Regions from separate parts of the Peribacillus sp. JNUCC41 genome, predicted to be linked through region 1. Evidence: riboswitches for the same ligand, from Rfam matches in the RefSeq annotation. Region 1 holds a riboswitch; each other region holds the start of a gene.
The links. A riboswitch is a leader RNA that binds a small molecule or an ion and turns the genes downstream of it on or off. The one in region 1 is predicted to bind preQ1.

Region 1 (3,276 bases):
TTCACTATCGAATAATTGATTCTCCGCGACTACTCTTTCAGAAATATCCCTGCCGATGACGACTAGGCCTTTTCGTGAACCATCCTCATTGAACAGCGGAACTTTGATTGTATCAAAGGTCTTGTGATTGCCATCGGGAAGAGGGACGATTTCCTCACACCTTGTGATTTCCCCTTTTACCCAAGTTTCTTCATCGGATACTTCACAGTAGATCAACGACTCTTTATAAAATTCTGAGTATTCCGCGAGCTCACTGTCTCTTTTTCCCTTATAGTCTACATGCTCCAATTGAAATAATTGCAGGCCGAAGGTATTGGATTCAAGCCAACGGCCATCACCATCCTTGAAGTTAACGAAATCCACCATTGAATTGATGAGTGTACGCCGACGTTGCTCCGCTTCTTTTAATTGCTTGAATTCTTCCCTTTTAGCTAAATAAAGATATAAAACCAAGCCTATTGATAAAAGGAAAACAAATCCTTCCGCTCTTTGAAGTTGAATGAAGACCTCTTTGTTTTGGATATTTGTAGTTAAAAAATAGTCGAACACGACTAGTGTAAGAATCCCGGATAGGATATATATTGCTAAGATGGAGCGTTTGGACATGGAGATTCTCCCTGATTTTAAGACATTTCTAAGGTAAAATTACATACACATTTTAACAAACTATCGGAAAAAAATATATGCAGAATCCTAAATAAAAAAACAGGGGCCAAAGTGGTCACCTGCTTTTTCTGAAAAAGGTTTGTTTCTTTTTCTTTTTTGCACGCTTATAGATAATGAAAAATAGTAAGAGGACGAGTGCAAGTGCTGCTAGTGTATATTGGTTCATTTCAACAGATAACAGTCCATATGGAATGAGTGAAAGGAAGAAAAAGTAAATAAGGTTACCAAGTGCCGTCGCTAATAAAAAATCCTTGAAAGTGACGGTGCTGACACCAGCTACCAAGTTAATTAAGCTTGTTGGGATCAGAGGGAAAATCCTGCCTGTAAAAACGTACATGAAGCCATGCTCGACAACAGTTTCTTGCCATTTTTCGCTAATTTTCTGTATGAGAAGCTCCTGAAACCAGTTTCTTGCTGCATAAAAAATGAAACCTGAGGCAACAACGCTTGTAAACCAACTCCATAGATATCCATATATGAATCCGAATATCGTGACATTGATGGTCAGGAGCAAAATTAAGGGGATGATTGTAAAAGAATTTTGTACAAACATCAATACGAATGTCACAATAAATGTAAGCAAAAGGTTTTCCTTCAAAATGCCAATAACAGAATCCAGATCACTTTTCCAAACCAAAGTGAATAACTCTGCATTATAGAAAATAAATATTGCGATTACCAATAGACCGATCATGGTCAGGATTTTTTTCAAAGGGCCACCACCATTCTTACTAGTAGTTTATCATTTTCGAGTTCATTAGTGAAAAAAAGAGCTGCCGCATCATTGCAGACAGCTCTTTCCATTATAGTGGGTTCACGACACGAAGATTCCATTAAAGCCACTTTTCAAACTGAATTCTTTTGTTCATTCCATAAATGATTGGCGCTCCAATCAAGAGGACAACGAATTCACCGACAGCCGTGGTCATCCAGCTTAACCAGAATGGGAAGCCCAGGGCAAGATTCAGCTCAATTGCAATTAAAAACATTGTGAACGTGAAAAAGATAATCGTGGCGATCATCCGTCCTTTAATGCCTTTTATGAACCGAGAAACAAAAATGACAAGCAATAAGGCGAGCAGAGATTGCCCCACCCCGAAAATCAAGTCATATGGGACCATCGGCGAAAAGAGCAGATTCGATATGAAGACTCCGCCGACGATACCGTAGATATACTTTTTATTGAATACAATCAGATGATTCAATATTTCCGGTACACGAAATTGGAACATCTGAAATGATATTGGTTGGAACACCAATGAGACCGCCACATACAAGGCAGCCAATAACCCGCTTATTACGAGTGTACGAACATTCATTTTACTCTCTCCCTAGTTTTTTATCGTGGGATGGTTACGAACCACGTTTAGGCGTTTGCCCGATGTTTAATAGTATCCCATGTAAGCTTGTTTCGTCAATTTGTAAAGAATGGTTTTAATTTATAAGTTTCCAAGCAGGGGGAGTAGCTCAATTGGATTTTGATTTATTGCAATGATGGATGATATTATTTCAATATGTACTTCAAAGGAGTGAATATAGGATGTCGATCGAGAGTGTCAAAAGCCATTTTAAACAATGGGATCGGGAAGGCGATGTAATGGAGTTCGAAACATCGAGTGCTACGGTGATTGAAGCAGCGGAAACCATCGGTGTTATCCCAGCGCGGATTGCTAAGACTCTTTCTTTTAAGGGAGAAGGTGAAAATGCCATTTTGGTTGTTGCCGCAGGGGACGCGAAAGTGGATAATAAGAAATTTCGTCAGACGTTCGGTTTCAAGGCACGTATGCTTTCACCTGAAGAAGTGCTTGCACAGACCGGCCATGCCATCGGAGGAGTTTGCCCGTTTGGTCTGGCAAATGATCTAGCTGTTTTTCTTGATGTATCGATGAAACGCTTTGATACATTGTTCCCGGCTTGCGGCAGTGCGAACTCTGCAATAGAACTTACACTCGCTGAATTATTTGAATATTCAGGTGCGAAGGATTGGGTGGATGTATGCAAAGGTTGGGAAGAGAAGGGGAATGAGGAAACGGCAGTAGGCAATGCAGTTAATGGCCATTGATGGTTTCAAAAAATCCACATGAATGGTATTGAGTCCACTACGGTGGACTTTATTTTAGTAGCGGCTGCATACATTTTCTATGATTAAAGCCGAAAACGGGCAGAAAGTGTTCCTAAGCGGAGGTTGAAAGATGTTAAATGGAAGCGAAAGAAAAAGCAATAGTAGCTATCTTAGTCTTAAAACTCTTTATGAAGAAAATATAACGGTTAAGAGCATTGCCCAGGAGCTTGAGTTTTGCCATAAAAATGATCTGGCACTGGATATTCAGAAAGCATTGGAAAAAAAGAATTTTGATATATTGGCAGTCCAAGATCAAGGGGAAATCATCGGTTATATCGAAAGGCAAGAACTAGATGAAGGAACCATTTCCGAATATTTGAGAAACTTTTCGCCAAGGGAAATGGTTTCGGATTCAACCCCTTTGATCCAGCTTCTCCAGATTTTTAAGAATAAAACAAGGGTGTTCGTATTAGAGAATAATTCGATTAAAAAGTTGATTACCCATGCTGACCTTCAAAAGCCTCCGATCAGGATGCTGATATTCGGAT
Region 2 (3,276 bases), 1.9 Mb from region 1:
CGCGGCGATATCTTCGATAGCCTGATTGATATTTTTGCTATTTGTGGAGATATAGTTCAATTCGTCTGTTATATGCTGTATTTTCATTTCCATATTCCCGACAGAGTGATTGATTGTTTCAAAGGTTTGGCCTGTGAGCGTGATCTGTTTCGTGCCTTCATCCACTTGTGCATAACCATCTTCCAGGGAGTGGACGACTGTTTTTGAATCCGTTTGAATGGCGGAGACAATATTGGTGATATCCCCAACGGAGTGTGTGACCTCTTCAGCGAGTTTCCGCACTTCATCGGCGACGACGGCAAAGCCCTTGCCATGTTCACCGGCACGAGCGGCTTCTATGGCAGCATTCAATGCCAATAGATTGGTTTGATTGGATATATTCTTGATGACCTGTACAAGCTGCGAAATTTGCTGCGATTGGGAATCGAGCCCTTTCACTTGCTCTACGGCATTTTTTACAATCCCATCAATATATTGCATCTGTTGGATCGAACTGCGCATTAAAGTGGTGCCCTCCTTGGTCAAGGAAAGGATTTCGGTTGAACTTTTAGCAACATCCACTCCTTCTAGGCGGGCCAACTCGATTCTGCCGGTGAAATCATCCATCATGCGAACCACTTCAGCTGCCCGGTTGGCCTGTGACTCCGAACCTTCCGAAAGTTCATGCATGGTAGTGGCTATTTGTTTGCTGCCCTGCTGGACTTCATTTGCTGATTGAGTCAGATTCTCACTTTGGTTGGAAACGGATTCGGATACAACGAGCATTTTTTCGATCGTATCACGAAGGTTTTTCTGCATTTGGTTGGCGGATACCGTTAATTCGCCCATTTCATCATATGACTTTTGCTCAAGGGGCTCATGATTAAGCTCTCCGTCAGCCACCATTTTCATCCTGTCCCTGATTTTAAGGAGGGGGGTGGTAATGAGGTTGGCAGTCACAAGCGCCAGCAGAAGGCCGATAAGGACTGCCGCAATGGATATGATGATACTTGTCGTCTTTACCGATTTCCCGCTTGCGATGACGGTTTCACCTGAAGCGACAATCAATTCCTCGCGTTCCGAAGCAAGCTCCTTGAAACCCTCCATTACTTCATTGCTGATTGGCGCCACTTCATTTTTGAGTATCTCTTTCGCTCGTTCTTCATTTCCCTTTTCATATTGTGGAAATACCCGGTCGACAATCATCAACCTCCAATCCCCGCTTTTCTCGATCAATGCCTTCACTTTATCAGAGTCGCTCGAAGCCAGGAGATCTTCCTGGATGACCTTGCTGTCTTCAGTATATTGTAAGAACCTTTCTTTATAACTCTTGTCACCATATAGAATATAGGCTCGGGCGAATGCGGTTCTTTGTGCTAGATTATATAGCAGCTTTTCATCTTGGATAAGAAGCGGAAGTTCCTTTTCGATGATATCCTGGGAATATACCAGTGACTTGTTGCTGCTGTAAATGTTGAATGCTCCTAAGATGACACATAAAGATATGATGAGTGAAAATGCCACCAATACCTTTCCTTTAATGCTTTTCAAATTAATGGACCCCTTTATCGATATTTTAATCACACTATTTTATCGGACGGATAATGGGATATTTAAGCAATGAAAAGATAACCAAATTTTCCATCAGCTCTACTATTCACTAAATCTATTCATCTTGATTTATAATCGTTTTCAAGTTACTATTGACTTGGAAAAATATAATATTCCGCGTTAAGGCGGAAGAGGTTCTAGCTACCCTCTCAAAAAAACTAAGGAGAAACAGTGCTCTATTCTTAGGGTGCTGTTTTTTTCCGTAAAAAGGAGTTTTATAGAAATGAAGAAGAAAGAAAAGGCAGTGGTTGTGTTTAGCGGAGGTCAGGACAGTACGACGTGCCTGTTCTGGGCATTGGAGAGATTTGAGGAAGTGGAAGCGGTGACGTTCGATTATAATCAGCGGCATAGCTTGGAAATCGAATGCGCTCAAAACATCGCCAAGGAATTGGGCGTGAACCATCATATCCTTGACATGTCGCTGTTGAACCAACTGGCACCGAATGCATTGACGAGAAGTGATATTGCAGTTGAGGATGGAGAAGAAGGGGAGTTGCCGTCGACTTTCGTACCAGGGAGGAATTTGCTGTTCCTTTCGTTTGCAGGAGTGCTGGCGAGTCAGATTGGCGCTAAACATATTGTCACCGGTGTCTGTGAAACGGATTTCAGCGGATATCCTGACTGCCGCGATGTATTCATTAAATCGTTGAATGTGACCTTGAACTTGTCAATGGACCAGTCATTCGTGATTGATACGCCGCTAATGTGGCTTAATAAAGAAGAAACATGGGAGCTTGCGGATCAGCTTGGCGCCTTCGACTTTGTCCGCGAAAAGACCCTGACTTGCTATAACGGAATCATCTCCGACGGCTGTGGAGATTGTCCGGCATGTAATCTGCGGAAAAAAGGACTGGATGACTATGTAAGCAGACGGAAGGTGCTTTCATGATGTACGGTTTTACAATAGTGGATAAACTCCAAAAAATAGATGAAGACATTCAGCGCAGCCAATTGAAGTATACAACCAAGAGGGTTCTCGTGAGTAAGGAATTCACCTTTGACGCGGCGCACCATCTGCATGACTATGAAGGGAAATGCAAGAACCTGCATGGCCACACATATAAGGTCATATTCGGATTGAGCGGATATACGGATTCACGCGGTTTGATGATAGATTTCGGGGACATCAAGGATATATGGAAAAATGAAATTGAAATCCACCTGGATCATCGTTATTTGAATGAAACCCTGCCGCTCATGAATACAACAGCTGAAAATATGGTTGTCTGGATTTATGAAAAAATGGCCGAAGCCCTTTCATTAAAAGAATATGAGGGTGCTAGAGTCGAATTTGTTCGACTATACGAAACGCCGACAAGCTATGCAGAAGCCAGACGGGAGTGGATGGAAAGTGAGTAAACTCCCGGTTATGGAAATCTTCGGACCGACCATCCAAGGTGAGGGAATGGTCATTGGTCAAAAAACCATGTTTGTTCGGACGGCCGGATGCGATTATTCATGTGCCTGGTGTGATTCCGCATTTACTTGGGATGGCACCGGTAAGGAAGATACAGTCCAAATGACTGCTAGAGAAATATGGGATGAGCTGAAGCGAATTGGGGGTTCCGGTTTTTCCTTCGTGACGATATCAGGCGGAAACCCGGCTCTGCTGAAAAACCTAAACGGCTTGATAGCGATCTTGCATGAAAATAAAATGAAGATAGGTGTCGAAACACAAGGGAGCCG
Region 3 (3,276 bases), 1.9 Mb from region 1:
TTAAGAGCATCGAGTTTATCAGAGAGAGTCAAGAAAATGGGAATTGAAGCCTATAAAAAAGCTTCGAAGGGCATATATCTAAAAGTGATATCCGATTGAATGTTATGTTAAACCATATGGAAAATATAAAACTCAAGGATATTCATCCTTGAGTTTTTTCTCGGAAGCATTTAAGGTCTCCTCCTGTATGCTTTCTTTGACCTTGATTAAGGAAAAAAGGTAAGACTTATCAAAAGGAACAACATGCTTAAAAATCTTAAGTGCCATTGTGCCGGGAGTCAGGACGCCCAACTGCATTTTTAGTGATCTATCTAATCTGAACCAGCACCCTTTAAAAATTAAAAAATTATGGATGCTCTCAAAGTATTAACCCCATTTTCTAAGTAACCCTTTAAACACGTTAATGTATAAACCCAACCTTCCTTTTGTCCTATCATTTTATTTATCAATTCGGGGTCGTCCTCTTTCAAACCTGATTCGTTCACTTCAATAATTGTACTCATTTTATCCGACTCTTTTAGGGTAATTGTAACTATCGTTTCTTGATCATTTCCTCCCCATGCGAACACGATTTTCCTATTTTCCTCTACTTCCAATACATTAATAACCACTTCAGCATCGTATTCGTTATATCTCAATGTAAGCGTCCTGCCTTGTTCCCATCTTTCAGAACTCGATGAGAACCAGAAATTCCCGATTCTTTCTGGGTCCACTATGGCTTCAAACACTTCATTTGTTGGTTTGACTATTGTGAATTTCGTGATTATTTGCGTATCCATCACTATCACTCTCTTTCGATTTTTTTAAATTTTCCACTGTTACTTAATTATCCCGATCTACTGTTATCGGCGGCAGGGTCCGTCCAGTTTCAAGCAAGCTCTTCAGGTTACTTAGAATCGCTGGCCATCCATTATTCAAGCCTTCAAAGGTATGATCATCATATATAAAATCCGTCTCCAAAAGCTCCTCATGCCTAAGCGTTAACTTCACAGTCGTATCATCCATGGGCTGCAGTATAAAAGTGACACGAGTAGGCTGCTCGCGAGGTGTTTCTTCTCCTGTCATGTTCCAAGTGAACGAGAGCAGGTGCAGCGGCTCACACTCGAGTACTTTACCATGATCAGTAATACGCCCATCTTCCAGCATATATTTAACGCTTGAGCCTTCTTGCCAGTCAGACTGGACTTGGCATCCAAAATGGTACTTCTTCGTGACTTCACCGCTCGTCAGGGCTTCCCAAAGCTTCTCTGGTGTGGTCGCGATATAAATAGCATGAACAAACGATGGTTTTTTCATCATCTTTTTCCTCCTCGCGTTTATACTTCATATCAAGATCGTAACATTATTCTATCAATCATTGTCGGCTTTTCATATACTGCCCTTCAAGCAGTTTTCTGCGACAAAAGTCGGCAGAGTCATTGCATTGACCATTGTCCGATACAAGCGATATGGAAACTTCTTGATTTCCAATCGCTTTCAAGCTACGATAAATAAGGAAAATGATAATCCGCTCGGGCGGAAGAGGTTCTAGCTACCCTCTCAAAAAAACTAAGGGGAACAGTGCTCTTTCTTAGGGTGCTGTTTTTTCTGTATAAGGAGAATTAATAAATGTTAAGAATTTTATTGTATTTAGTATCCATCATCACGGCGAATGTGGTTACAGCAGCTTTTGCGCCCTTACATTTTGGCATGTTCATCATTCCAATGGGTACATTGCTCATCGGGGGAACCTTCATCTTTCGAGATCTCGTCCAGAATAAGTTCGGCCGCGCAAAAACCTATATATGTATCGTCATTGCACTTATTTTATCTGCGTGTGTATCATTTTTATTAGGAGATACGTTATTGATTGTATTTGCTTCCGCATTATCGTTCATGGTCGCAGAAACAGCGGATACCGAAATATATACCCGTTTAAAACTCCCGATGAGTTGGAGAGTGTTTTACAGCGGAATCGTTGGAGGGTTTTTCGATTCGGTGATATTTGTCGTGATTGGCCTAAGTCCATTGGGTGCCAATATATTGCCATGGGAAGCAGTACCCGCTGCGGTCATCGGCCAAATCATCGTTAAAACGATCATTCAGTCAATTGGTGCCGTACTGTTGGGACGAATCAACGTAGAGCTGGAGAAACGTGTAGTCTCCAGTTAAAGCTAGGAGGGATGCACTCGATGGATGGAACCAAAAAAGAAGAAGATAAATGCTATTGCCTCGAGGCCTTTCGTGAAAAATATGGCCCGCATGTTCAAGGGGATTGCATGAAGCTCTCTTGCGCCAATTATCGCAAGCATAAAGGAATAGACAAAAAAAGACCTAATTAGGTCTTTTTTTGTTGCGTGAATAGAGTAACTCACGAGTAAACGGTGCGAAATCATGAGTGCAGTATGAATTCACGAGTAAAAGTGCGAAATTCACGAGTAAAAGGTGCGAAATCGTGAGTGTAGTATGAATTCACGAGTAAAAGTGCGAAATTCACGAGTAAAAGTGCGAAACTCACGAGTAAAACAGCAAAATTCACGAGTAAAAGTGCCAAACTCACGAGTAAACGTTGCGAAATCATGAGTGTAATATGAATTCACGAGTAAAACAGCAAAATTCACGTGTAAAAGTGCAAAATTCACGAGTAAAAGGTGCGAAATCATGAATGCGGTATGAATTCACGAGTAAAAGTGCGAAATTCACGAGTAAACGTTGCGAAATCGTGAGTGTAGTATGAATTCACGAGTAAAACAGCAAAATTCACGAGTAAAACAGCAAAATTCACGAGTAAAAGTGCCAAACTCACGAGTAAAAGGTGCGAAATCGTGAGTGTAGTATGAATTCACGAGTAAAAGTGCGAAATTCACGAGTAAAACAGCAAAATTCACGAGTAAAAGTGCGAAATTCACGAGTAAAAGGTGCGAAATCATGAGTGCAGTATGAATTCACGAGTAAAAGTGCGAAATTCACGAGTAAACGGTACGAAAATCATGAATGCGGTATGAATTCACGAGTAAACAGCCCAAATTCGGCAAAAAAAAGCTTCCTGTGCCTCCAAGTAATGGGTGCAGGGAGCTTTTTATTTTGTTTAGAATTGCTCTGCGCTTTTCCGGACTAAATTTTCCAGGAAGTAAAAGCATTCTCGTTTCCGTTCAAGTTCGGTTTGTCCATTTTCGGTGACGTGATAATATTTCCTGCGGCCTGAATCTGACTCTTTCCAATGGCCTGTTATGAATTCTTTTTTTTCTAATCGTTTAAGGGCGGAGTAGAGGGTGCCTTCACTTATTTGATATTTTC

Region 2: another riboswitch for preQ1. It lies ahead of queC (7-cyano-7-deazaguanine synthase QueC); the one in region 1 lies ahead of JNUCC41_RS11355 (QueT transporter family protein).
Region 3: another riboswitch for preQ1. It lies ahead of JNUCC41_RS02175 (VUT family protein); the one in region 1 lies ahead of JNUCC41_RS11355 (QueT transporter family protein).

Annotation. Positions count from the first base shown of each region.
Region 1 covers NZ_CP062163.1:2,307,454-2,310,729, forward strand. Annotated here, with positions in the region: gene JNUCC41_RS11345 (PAS domain-containing sensor histidine kinase) at 1-606, opposite strand, end outside; gene JNUCC41_RS11350 (TVP38/TMEM64 family protein) at 722-1,378, opposite strand; gene JNUCC41_RS11355 (QueT transporter family protein) at 1,500-1,985, opposite strand; PreQ1 riboswitch class I at 1,992-2,036, opposite strand; gene JNUCC41_RS11360 (YbaK/EbsC family protein) at 2,207-2,728, shown strand; gene JNUCC41_RS11365 (hypothetical protein) at 2,859-3,276, shown strand, end outside.
Region 2 covers NZ_CP062163.1:445,964-449,239, reverse strand. Annotated here, with positions in the region: gene JNUCC41_RS02225 (methyl-accepting chemotaxis protein) at 1-1,530, opposite strand, end outside; PreQ1 riboswitch class I at 1,716-1,758, shown strand; gene queC (7-cyano-7-deazaguanine synthase QueC) at 1,814-2,479, shown strand; gene queD (6-carboxytetrahydropterin synthase QueD) at 2,479-2,949, shown strand; gene queE (7-carboxy-7-deazaguanine synthase QueE) at 2,942-3,276, shown strand, end outside.
Region 3 covers NZ_CP062163.1:439,761-443,036, reverse strand. Annotated here, with positions in the region: gene JNUCC41_RS02190 (HD domain-containing protein) at 1-99, shown strand, start outside; gene JNUCC41_RS02185 (SRPBCC family protein) at 339-779, opposite strand; gene JNUCC41_RS02180 (SRPBCC family protein) at 823-1,299, opposite strand; PreQ1 riboswitch class I at 1,516-1,558, shown strand; gene JNUCC41_RS02175 (VUT family protein) at 1,609-2,151, shown strand; gene JNUCC41_RS02170 (hypothetical protein) at 2,172-2,321, shown strand; gene JNUCC41_RS02165 (hypothetical protein) at 2,372-2,560, opposite strand; gene JNUCC41_RS02160 (hypothetical protein) at 2,679-2,909, opposite strand; gene JNUCC41_RS02155 (PadR family transcriptional regulator) at 3,068-3,276, opposite strand, start outside.